Regions from separate parts of the Pectobacterium nicotianae genome, predicted to be linked through region 2. Evidence: predicted binding sites of a transcription regulator. Region 2 holds the regulator's gene; each other region holds the start of a gene.
The links. Region 2 encodes CRP, which controls carbon source genes, mostly activating them, when cyclic AMP is high. Its sites were predicted from a motif close to ATGTGANNNNNNTCACAT; they were not measured.
Positions count from the first base shown of each region.

Region 1: MYB54_RS19090 (NupC/NupG family nucleoside CNT transporter) is a predicted target of CRP. The motif match lies at 3,020-3,037, and genes of this name have one in related genera.
Region 3: aaeR (HTH-type transcriptional activator AaeR) is a predicted target of CRP. The motif match lies at 1,536-1,553, and genes of this name have one in related genera.

Region 1 is NZ_CP096821.1:4,301,982-4,306,014, forward strand. It holds gene MYB54_RS19080 (TonB-dependent receptor domain-containing protein) at 1-680, shown strand, start outside; gene MYB54_RS19085 (4'-phosphopantetheinyl transferase family protein) at 715-1,431, opposite strand; gene MYB54_RS19090 (NupC/NupG family nucleoside CNT transporter) at 1,581-2,858, opposite strand; gene MYB54_RS19095 (TatD family hydrolase) at 3,160-3,957, opposite strand.
Region 2 is NZ_CP096821.1:435,056-439,088, reverse strand. It holds gene MYB54_RS01865 (OsmC family protein) at 1-259, opposite strand, end outside; gene crp (cAMP-activated global transcriptional regulator CRP) at 635-1,267, shown strand; gene argD (bifunctional acetylornithine/succinyldiaminopimelate transaminase) at 1,491-2,717, opposite strand; gene MYB54_RS01850 (aminodeoxychorismate synthase component II) at 2,837-3,412, opposite strand; gene MYB54_RS01845 (hypothetical protein) at 3,687-4,033, opposite strand, start outside.
Region 3 is NZ_CP096821.1:4,535,243-4,539,275, reverse strand. It holds gene MYB54_RS20185 (hypothetical protein) at 1-125, opposite strand, end outside; gene MYB54_RS20180 (hypothetical protein) at 135-431, opposite strand; gene aaeR (HTH-type transcriptional activator AaeR) at 583-1,518, opposite strand; gene aaeX (p-hydroxybenzoic acid efflux pump operon protein AaeX) at 1,853-2,056, shown strand; gene aaeA (p-hydroxybenzoic acid efflux pump subunit AaeA) at 2,064-3,029, shown strand; gene aaeB (p-hydroxybenzoic acid efflux pump subunit AaeB) at 3,041-4,033, shown strand, end outside.

The DNA of each region.
Region 1 (4,033 bases), 1.1 Mb from region 2:
AAGGTGGTGTTAGCAAAGCCTACAAGGCACCAACGCTTGCACAATCAACAAGAGGTTACTCAATAGTTGACTGCCGTGGTGGTTGCCAGAAAGTCGGAAATCCCGATATTAAACCAGAGACTGCGATAAGTTATGAACTTGGTACCGCCTATGAAGCAGAACGCTTCGGGGCAGGCGTTACTCTGTTTAACAACGACATAAAAGATATGATCCAGACAGAAACACGACTGCCTGGAATGACAAGAATAAGCTACATCAATGTGAATAAGGCAAGAATTCAGGGGATTGAAACCTCATTCTGGGTCGATGTAACAGATGACCTGAACTGGACCACTAACTGGACTATTGTGGATGCCGAAGACCGCACAACCAAAATGCGCCTGAAGCAAACCCCGAAAAATACGGTTAACACGCAGCTGAACTGGCAGGCGCTGGATAACTTATCAGCCTACGTGTCCTATCAGTACACGGGTAACCAGTATCTGTTTGATAAGGAAGCCAGCAAGACACGCGGCTTTAATACCGTGGATATCGGTGCCACCTATACGCCGGTTAAAAACGTAGACCTGAAACTGGGCCTCACGAACCTAACCAACGAAAAACGGGATTACGTTGCTACCAACAACGACTACTTCCTGTCTGGACGTACGGTGTACGGCGGCGTGAGCTATAAGTTCTGATGCCAATTGCTCTAGCCCGCTAACGCGGGCTTTTTTAGCAGCAGAGAAACGTGGTGACGTCGTACTCTCTTAACAGATATGCGCCTTTAAAACGGCGTCCGGCGTAAAACGTCGGCGTCAGATCGGTCAGCAGTTCCAGCTCAAACTCGCGTTTGGTGATATCCAGCGCCACGAGTCTGGCATCCAGAAAATCGAAATAGTGCCTGACCTGCGGGTAAAGCGCCTTAAACAGGCTCTCCTTCGCTGAGAAGCTGATCGTCAGCAAACAGCTAAATGCTTCTTCCCGCTCTTGAAACCATTGGAATTCTTCGTCACCAATGATGCCGGGCCACAGCGATTGCGCACGTTCGTCGGACATAAATCCTTCGATATCCACCCCCACGCACGATAGGGCGTCGCTCCGTAAATGTGCAGCGCAGAGTACGCTGTCTTTGTTATGGCTCAGCGAACCGGCAATATTACCCGGCCACTGCGGCGAGCGGTCTTCCCCGCTATGCAGAACAAAATCAGGGTGTTCCAGCTTATTTAACACGTGTTTGGCGACACAGCGCCCAGCCAGAAATTCGGCGCGGCGTTTCGGTACGGCGCGTTCTAGCGCGTCGGAGAAAGGAATGTTCGCCTCGGCAAAAAGCGCGTCGTCGTAGGCAGACAAATGGAAATGGCAGCGAGCAGTAATACCTGGGTAGGCGGCACCGTCCGTTGCCCGTGGAAAAGTAATCCATTCAACATCATCAATAAAAGCAGAAAGCATGTTGCTCCACTCAGGCAAGCATATCGCACCCGCATTCGGTAAATGCTGCATAGGCCACGTTTAATCCCTGAAAAATGTAGGGACTTAAACGAACAATGGGCGACTTTCGCCGCCCATCATCTCGCTACTGCAAGAATGCCTGGTTACATTTACAGGGCCAAGAAGAACCCTGCGATGCAGGCGCTCATCAGGTTAGAAAGCGTACCTGCCGCAACCGCTTTCAAACCAAAGCGGGCAATATCCTGACGCCGAGTCGGTGCCATACTGCCCAAACCTCCAATAAGGATAGCAATAGACGAAAGGTTAGCAAAGCCGCACAGCGCGAACGAAATCACAGCTTTGGTATGATCCGACAGAACCTGCAAACCCGCGGCCTGCACCACATTATCCGCTTTCAAATATTCACTGAAATTCATGTAAGCAACGAACTCGTTGACGATCAGCTTCTGCCCAATAAACGAGCCCGCCACAGTTGCTTCACTCCACGGAATACCAATCAGGAACGCGACAGGCGCAAAGCACCAGCCCAGAATCAGTTCCAGTGACAGCTGCGGATAGTCAAACCAGCCGCCGATACCGCCCAGAATACCGTTCAACACGGCGATCAAGGCGATAAACGCCAGCAACATCGCGCCCACATTCAGCGCCAGTTGCATACCAGAAGCCGCACCGCTTGCCGCGGCATCAATGACGTTAGCCGGGCGATCGTCTTCATCAACAAAGCCAACCATCTCATCATGGTCGTGCGTTTTTTCCGTTTCCGGCACCATCAGTTTGGCGAACAGTAACCCACCCGGCGCAGCCATAAAGGAGGCCGCAATCAGGTATTCCAACGGCACGCCCATCTGGGCATAGCCCGCCATCACCGCACCTGCAATCGACGCCAACCCGCCGCACATTACCGCAAACAGCTCTGACTGCGTCATGTTGGCAATATACGGACGAACCACCAGCGGCGCTTCCGTTTGGCCGACAAAGATATTGGCCGTCGCAGAGAGCGATTCAGTACGGGAGGTTCCCAACAGTTTCTGCAATCCGCCACCGAGTACCTTGATGACCAACTGCATAATGCCCATGTAGTACAACACGGCGATAAGGGAAGAGAAAAAGACGATAATCGGCAATACGCGGAGTGCGAAAACAAACCCACCACCGCCAAATACTTCGAACATTTTGTCGGATACCAAACCGCCAAACATGAACGAAACGCCTTGATTTCCGTAGGCGATAACGTTTGCTACACCGCCCGTCAAACCTTCAAGAATCTTGCGGCCTACGGGTACATACAGCACCAGTGCACCGATACCGACCTGAAGAATGAAAGCACCGGCTACGGTGCGCAATCTGATAGCTTTACGGTTATTGGACAGCATAACCGCGCACAGTATCAGAACAATCATGCCGATGAGACTCATAACGAGTTGCATGTGCAGTTCCCTATAACGCGTGAAAAAAGTGAGAGCATAATAAAAATCGTGTCGCCAGAGCGGTAAGCACGCGCTGGCGAGCCGATTATAGAGATAGGCCCGTAAAGGTCGCTAATTTATGTCACAAATACATACAACATCGAACAGTCCAAAACACCAAAAAGTGATCCTCATCACAATTTTATGGTTGGTATATGAAATCGAAATGGCTGTTCTGTCTGTTGTTGCACAGAAATAAAGAAAAGCGAAAGCAAACAGGCTTCCGCTTTAGGGGAAGAGTTTCAGCATAACGGTAGCAGTGTTATGTCGGGGTAAGCCGCCCAAACAGCCTGAACGAATTCTGCCACAGCGCCTCAGCAATCTCTTCAGGCGGTTCTGCACGTAACTCACAAAGCGTTTGAAACGCGCACGAAATGCGCTCGGGTCGGTTGGGTTGCCCCTGATAGCCACTCATCGGCATATCGGGCGCGTCAGTTTCCAGCAGCAGCCGATCTAACGGCAGCCGCGCGATCGCCTGACGCGTTTTGTTCGCTCTGTCATAGGTAATGGTTCCCCCCACGCCGATGTAATAGCCCAGCCGGATAAAGGCCTGCGCCTGCGCCAGACTGCCTGCAAACCCATGAACTACGCCAGTACGCGGCACGTCGATACGGCGGAGCAATTGCGCCAGCCTGTCGTGGCTGCGTCGCGAGTGCAGGATCGTCGGGAGATCGTATTTTTTCGCCAGCCGAAGCTGAGCCTCAAGAAAGGTAAGCTGCCGCTCAAACTGCGGTTCCGGCATATAGAGATCCAACCCAATCTCCCCCACCGCCACCAGCGTTACAGGCAACTGACGCAGTTCCTCTTCCAGACGGAGCAGGTCGCTTTCCTGATGTTCAGCGATATACAGCGGGTGAAGACCCAGTGCGGCATAAAGTGGAGAGTAGGTGCGAGCGAGCGTCAACACGCGCTCAAAATGCTGAGAAGCCACAGCCGGAATAATGATGCGCTCAACCCCAGCGTCTTGCGCCAGACGCAGGCTTTCCGGTGCATCATCATAGAATAAGGGGAAATCGAAATGGCAGTGGGTATCGATAAAGCGGTGTCGTTCAGAAAGCACGTTGCTTCTCTCCGTCAAGATTAGGCCCGTCAAGATGAGGCGACCTAATCTACGCCCAAGTAATACCCTGCCAAAG
Region 2 (4,033 bases):
GATTGATGTGGGTAAATAAACGCGGCGCGTCAGACCGACGCTCTGACGTTAATTTCACTTCACAATCCGCTACATCGTTGCGGCCTTTTTGCAGAATCGATACCACATCAATCGCACTGCATCCCCCCACAGACATCAGCACCATTTCCATCGGACTGGGCGCTTTATCACCGGAATTGCCGTCCATCAATATCTGATGTCCTGATGCGGATTCGCCCAAAAACGTTAAGCCTTCAACCCATTTTACCCGTGCCTGCATGATGCCTCTCCACTAAAAATTTTTTGAAAATTTATACCGTTACTGTACAAAAACCAGCGTTAATCAGCGCTTTGTCATGCTGAAGCGAGACAACACAAGACACGTCCTTAAAGCTGTGTTAAAACGAAAATAGAATAGACCTTTTCTGGACAAACCCAGAAACGAAGAAGATGATGACCTGGCCAGACATACCCCAGCCACGTTTACGGTGCGGCAAGGCAGCAACCGGAAAATAAAGGGTACAGTGGTTTCAGTATATTCCCTGACGTCATTCTGCCTAGACTGAATTTTATTTTTTTAGCAGTTAAACACGCCGTACAGGGAACTCTGACCCCTGTAATTTGCGCAGTGAATTACAACAGAGGATGATAGCGAATGGTTCTCGGCAAACCGCAAACAGATCCAACTCTCGAATGGTTCCTTTCCCATTGTCATATTCACAAGTATCCATCGAAGAGCACGCTGATTCACCAAGGTGAAAAAGCAGAAACGCTTTACTACATCGTGAAAGGCTCTGTCGCAGTGCTAATCAAAGATGAAGAAGGCAAGGAAATGATTCTTTCCTACCTCAATCAGGGCGATTTTATCGGCGAGCTCGGCCTGTTTGAAGAAGGTCAGGAGCGCAGCGCCTGGGTGCGGGCAAAAACTGCCTGTGAAGTGGCTGAAATTTCCTATAAAAAATTCCGCCAGCTCATCCAGGTTAACCCGGATATCCTCATGCGTCTGTCTGCGCAAATGGCCAGCAGACTTCAGGTTACCTCTGAGAAAGTCGGCAACCTCGCCTTCCTTGATGTGACCGGCCGTATTGCCCAAACCCTACTCAACCTGGCCAAACAACCTGATGCCATGACGCATCCAGATGGCATGCAAATAAAAATTACCCGTCAGGAAATTGGGCAAATCGTTGGCTGCTCGCGTGAAACCGTGGGCCGCATTCTGAAAATGTTAGAAGACCAGAACCTGATCTCTGCACACGGTAAAACGATTGTCGTTTACGGCACTCGCTAAGCCCCTGTCGCTGTACCCTACCAATAAAAAAGCGTGAAGCCTCGGCCTCACGCTTTTTTTATGGCGAGCTTCCTGCTCACCACCCTACGGGTCGTTGCTAACGCAACGCTGAAAAACGTTCCCTGCGTTTTTTTATGGCGTGCCATCCCTGGCCGCCACCCTAACGGGCCGTCGCAAGCGACGTTGAAAAACGTTCCCTACGTTTTTTTATGGCGTAACGTAATCAGTTTGCTGCGTTAACGACCTGCGCGACGGCTTTAGCGAATTTCGCCATCCCCTGCGCAATATCATCTTCATCAATGATCAACGACGGTACAAAGCGGATCACATTCGGCCCAGCCATCAGCACCATAAGCCCCTGAGACGTTGCCGCCGCCAGAAACTCGCCCGCACGACCATGCCATTGCGGTTTCAGTTCTGCACCCAGCAGCAAACCCATACCGCGAACCTGTTCGAATACACCGAACTGCTGATTGATTTTCTCAAGCTCACTGACAAAGCGATCGTGGCGATCCGCCACGCCTGACAGCACTTCTGGCGTATTGATAATATCCAGCGCGGCTTCCGCCACCGCACAGGCCAGCGGGTTGCCGCCATAGGTGGTGCCGTGTACCCCAACCGTCATGGCCGATGCGATCTCTTCCGTCGTCAGCATTGCACTAATTGGGAAACCACCGCCCAGTGCTTTAGCCGTTGTGAGAATATCCGGCGTAATGCCGTAGTGCATGTAGCTGAATAGTTTGCCAGTACGCCCCATTCCGCTCTGCACTTCATCAAACACCAGCAGCGCCTTGTGCTGATCGCACAGATCGCGAACGCCTTGTAAAAATTCAGGCGTAGCAGGCGTAATCCCCCCTTCACCCTGAACCGGTTCCAGCACGACTGCACAGGTATGATCGTCCATCACCGCTTTAACAGCAGCCAGATCGTTGAAGGGTACATGAACAATATCGGCAGGCTTAGGCCCGAAGCCATCGGCATATTTAGGCTGTCCGCCGACCGAAACGGTGAACAGCGTCCGACCATGGAATGCATTGTAGAAGGAGATGATCTTGGTTTTATACGGACTATGGCGTTTAACCGCATAGTGACGCGCCAGCTTAAAGGCAGCTTCGTTGGCCTCGGCACCGGAGTTAACAAAGAACACACGGTCGGCAAAAGTCGCATCAATCAATTTGCTGGCGAGGCGCAACGCAGGCTCATTAGTGAAAATATTGCTGGTATGCCACAGCTTTTCACCCTGCTGCTGCAACGCATTCACCAATGCAGGATGACAGTGACCCAGCGCCGTAACCGCAATACCGCCGGAGAAATCGATATACTCGCGACCGTCCTGATCCCAGACGCGGCTCCCTTTACCTTTCACGGGTACAAACTTCGCGGGTGCATAAACTGGCAAAATCACTTTATCGTGAGTATCCCGTGTCACTGCTTTCTGCTCTGCTGCCATTTGCTGCCTCACTCTGCTGTCCATCATATCGGAATGAAAATATAGTCACTAAATATGCATAAAAAATCAATTTCAGGCAATATTAAATCGGCTACTGAGGAGAATAACTTTCTATATCGCTAAATTTTAAGGAAATTATCCAAAAGCTGATGCCCTTGCTGGCTAAGAATGCTCTCTGGGTGAAACTGCACCCCTTCCAGCGGCAATGCGCGATGGCGAATCCCCATAATCTCATCACGCTTTCCTTCATGTTCGCTCCAGGCCGTGACTTCAAAGCAATCGGGTAGCGAGGCGGAATCAATAATGAGTGAATGATAACGGGTGACCGTCAACGGCTGTGCCAACCCCGTGAAAACCCCCGTATCGCTATGCGCAATCGCTGAGGCTTTCCCGTGCATGACCTGCCGTGCCCGCACCACACGCGCGCCGAACGCCTGTCCCATCGCCTGATGGCCAAGACACACGCCCAAAATAGGCAATTTATCGGCAAAGTGACGGATTGCAGCCAGTGAAATGCCCGCCTCGTCCGGCGTACAAGGGCCCGGTGAAATAACCAACCGCTCAGGCGCAAGCTGTTCAATCTCACGCAGCGTCAGTTCATCATTACGCTTCACCACAACCTGTGCACCAAGCTCACAAAAGTATTGGTAAAGGTTGTAGGTAAAGGAGTCGTAGTTATCGATAATTAGCAGCATATTGACTTAATCTTTTGATAGATATTGGTTATTTAAATTAACTCCACGTTTGATACCAGCAATAATACCCGAAAATTATGTCGATGCGTTTTTCATAGGCGAGTGCAACACAGGTTATTGCATCTGTATACGCGATTAGAAGGATGACACGACGTTGACGCTAGCTGCATCCAGAGGCGAGTGGATGATAGGAGGCAGAGATTCCAAATGAAATTGGAGAACAGTGCGGAATCTCTGGTTTGGTTCTATATTGATTAAGCGACAAGCATGATCGTTAAACGTCATCCAGGATAAAGGTTATTGGTACCTGATAAAAACCATCAACATATTCAGGCCTTAGCTCAGCAACGGAGCTATCTGGCTTTTCCCCATATAGTTTGATTGCTATATCTGTCAGAGTGTTAGTCGTTACAGCATCTTTCGCGCTAGACTGGAATATGCCTATCGATGATAAATAATCCAGGGGGAAATTAAACCGATAGACGCCAAATTTATTTTCATTTCGGATAATAATATCCATGGGATTCATAATCTTATTGCCTTTTAACGACAATTTAGGAATGTAGGTTGTGAACTCGACAGGCGCTTCATCTCTAATTTCGGCCCACGTGACATTGCAAC
Region 3 (4,033 bases), 830 kb from region 2:
ACCTGCCTCACCACGCCGCTATTATCGCTGAACGGGACGTCTCTAAGCTGAAACGTCGCAGTTTCAAGTGACTGGCATGTGTTACAGAGAGTGGCTTGTGTATCGCCGACTTTGAAAATTTTCATGTCATCGCCTCAATGGTGGACGCTAATAAAGACACAATCCGGCTCGGTAAAATACCATTTGATATACCACGGTATTCCCCGATGGCGGCAACGGATGATATGAACATCAATATGCGCTGCAAAATGATGGGGTGAAGAGGAGTAAGATGGCCCGGCAGATTGATAAATAATATCAATGAGTTCTGTTATTGATGTTTGTCCGGTTGCCAGCAAATTCTTCGTGCTGATGTTCCCTCTGGCTTCATGCAGCACATTACCTGACTGCAAACAGACAATAAGCTGCTTTTTGGCATCCTTGAATCCCATCTCTCACCTATATTGTACGAATTTATTCGTACGTTATCCATGTGATTTTACTTTCCTGAACGAAGGGAAGAGATATAACGCAAGGATGGTGGGATCGGGATGTGTTTTGTATGAAAGAGGGAAACGCCTCGCATTTTCCTCTTTGCAAAACCTACTTTTTTTCCTCGCTATGATTCTGCCGATAGCCCTGATAGGTCAGGGCGACGTTTTTGAAGTATTCCGTCATGTAGTTAATGCAGACTTGTACTTTCAGCGGTAGGTTGTCTTTGCGGGTGTAGAGCGCGTAGACCGGGCGCGGGTCGGAGTGGTAGCGGTTAAACAGAATCTCGATTTCACCGCGGTTAATTTCATCCACGACCCACATGAGCGGCACGTACGCGATACCCGCGCCAGTCTTAAGCCAACGCACCAGCGTTTGTGGGTCGTTAGTGACAAAGCGCCCTTGTGGCGTGACGCGGGTCGAAATGCCTTCCGGGGCGATCAGCTCGAATTCGCTGTCGGGCCGTACGCTGTATTCCAGCCAGGAAAAATTCACCATATCTGCTGGTTTATCCGGCGTGCCGTGCTGTGCCAGATAGCTTTTTGCGGCGCAGACCACCATTGGCATCGAGCCTAAGCGTTTCGAGAACAGGCTGGAATCCTGTAGCGCGCCGACGCGGATAACGATATCCAGCCCGTCGGCAATCAGATCGGGAGCGGGAATTCCGGTGACCAGATTGACGGACAAACCAGGATATTCCTTCAGCATAGCGGCAGTCATGGTGGACAACACATTCTGCGCCATCGTAGAAGAACTGCCGATGCGCAGCGTGCCGATCGGCGTGTTGTTGAAGGCATAAAGCTGCTCATGGACTTCATGTGCCTCATGCAGCATGCGGCGACAGCCGTGGTAATAGATTTTCCCTGCTTCCGTCAAACCAATGCTGCGTGTGCTGCGATTAAGCAGCTTAATCTGTAGCTCATCTTCAAGCTTGGTAACGGTCTGGCTGACGGCGGATACGCTCATCTGTAACTGACGGGCAGCAGCGGTAAAAGAACCAAATTCCACCACGCGGGCAAACACCGACATACTCTTTAGTCTTTCCATTATTCACTCTGGCTTAAAAGTGATTTAGATCACGCTATGTAGATAAGGTGATAATAAGCATCCATAATATAGCCTATCCGGTGGTTCTGGGCAGAACAGAGCCATTCAATGATTGTGTTTATTTACCCAATTAGAGTAATACGCTGATTTCCCATCGTTAGTCAGCCTCTGCTGACATCGCTATTCATCAGTTTAACGCTATCCCATCCGTTGGCTACTCGCCTGCGGGATGAGGCTCTGTTGTCGGTGCTGAAAGGCCGCGCCAGACGACATAATTTACCACCCGGTAGCGCACCTGCTCGTTGCCGCTCTCTAATAGAAAAAGGAAAAGAGGATGAGTTCACTCCCGGTTATGGTGCTGTTCGGGCTGTCATTTCCCCCCGTATTTTTTGTCTTGCTGGTATCGCTGACCCTGTTTTTTGTCGTGAATCGCCTGCTGCAACCGACGGGGATCTATGACTTCGTCTGGCATCCTGCGCTGTTTAACAGCGCGCTGTTCTGCTGTCTGTTTTATTTACTGTTCCGTTACGGTCTGTGAGGTGTCTGTGAAAGCGTTCTTTTTACCCTTGTTTAAACAGCAGGCCGTGCTGATCAAAAAACTGAGCCGCGTGGTTATCACGTTGGTGATTGTACTGTGTGCGATCGTGGCCATTTTTCGTGTCTGGGCGTTCTATACCGAATCACCCTGGACGCGTGATGCCAAATTTACGGCGGATGTCGTGGCAATTGCGCCGGACGTCAGCGGGTTACTGAGCGATGTTCGCGTGACGGACAATCAGCTGGTGAACAAAGGTGACGTGCTGTTTGTCATCGATCAGCCGCGCTACCATCAGGCCGTGGCGCAAGCGGAAGCCGATGTTGCCTACTATCAGGCGCTGGTGACGGAAAAACGTCGGGAATCAGGGCGTCGGGCGCGACTGGGCATCAGTGCGATGTCACAGGAAAATATCGATCAGTCCAGTAATGCATTGGAAACCGCCACGCACCAGCTTGCTAAAGCGCAGGCGGTATTGTCACTGGCGCAACTGGAGCTGGAACGCACCGTGGTACGCGCCCCTGCCGACGGCTGGGTGACCAACCTGCATGTGCAGAGCGGTGAGTTCATTGAACGAGGTAACACGGCGGTAGCGCTGGTGAAGAAGGATTCGTTCTATCTGCTGGCGTACATGGAAGAGACCAAGCTTGAAGGCGTGCGTCGTGGCTACCGTGTGGAAATTACGCCGCTGGGTAGCGAAAAGATATTTTATGGCACGGTTGATAGCGTGGCGGCTGGGGTGAATAACAACAGTAACAGCGCGAACAGTAAAGGTCTGGCTAACGTGGATTCCAATCTGGAATGGGTGCGCCTGGCGCAGCGTGTGCCGGTAAAAATTCGCCTCGATAGCCAAATGGGCGACCTCTACCCGGCTGGCACCACGGCCACCGTGGTGATCACCGGTGAGCAGGTCAACAATGATAAAACGCCTTCGCCGCTCATCCGTCTCCTGTATCGTCTGCGTGAGTTCGGCTAAGTGAGGCGATGATGAAAACTCCGTCGCTAACAGGCTCTATGTTCTTTACGACGCCACAGTTTGCACGCTTGCGCTTTGCTTTCAAGCTGAGCTTCGCGATCGTGCTGTCCCTGTTTTTGGGCTTCCACCTCCAGTTGGAAACGCCGCGCTGGTCGGTGCTGACGGCGGCGATTGTCGCTGCTGGCCCGGCGTTTGCTGCGGGCGGCGAGCCATTTTCCGGCGCGATTCGCCATCGTGGCATGCTGCGTGTCGTCGGCACCTTTATAGGCTGTATCGGCGCACTTGTCATCATTATTGCCACCGTTCGCGCACCGGTTGTGATGTTGATGCTGTGCTGTATTTGGGCTGGCCTCTGTACCTGGGTTTCCTCGCTGGTTAAAGTCGAAAACGCCTATGTGTTCGGGCTGGCGGGCTATACCGCGTTGATTATTATTGTGTCGACGCAGGGGACACCGCTGCTGACGCCGCAGTTTGCCGTGGAACGCTGTAGCGAAATTGTGTTGGGCATCGTCTGTGCGATTCTGGCGGATTTGCTGTTCTCGCCACGCTCGATCAAGCAGGATGTTGACCGCAGTATCGGCGAACTATTGGTGGATCAGTATCGGTTACTGCAACTCTGCATGAGCGGGGCGGAGAAAGATGCGATAGATGCGGCATGGCACGCACTGGTACGCAAAACAACCGCGCTAAACGGCATGCACAGCAGCCTGATGTTGGAGTCCTCGCGCTGGCAGAATAGCAATCGCCGCTTAACGTCGCTGCATACGCAATCGCTCACGATGATTACACAGGCGTGTGAAACCTATCTGATTTTGCAGGACACCCCGACTCCCGTAAAAAGCAGCCTGAAACTGGTGTTGGATCAGCCTGTTGAGTCGTTTCGCGATGTGCATTGCCGTGTGAAAGCGTTGCGCCAACTGATTGCGGCGGACAGTCGTGACGTGCCGCCGATGCTGATCAGTTGGGTCGGAGCGGCGACGCGCTACCTGCTGCTGGCGAAGGGC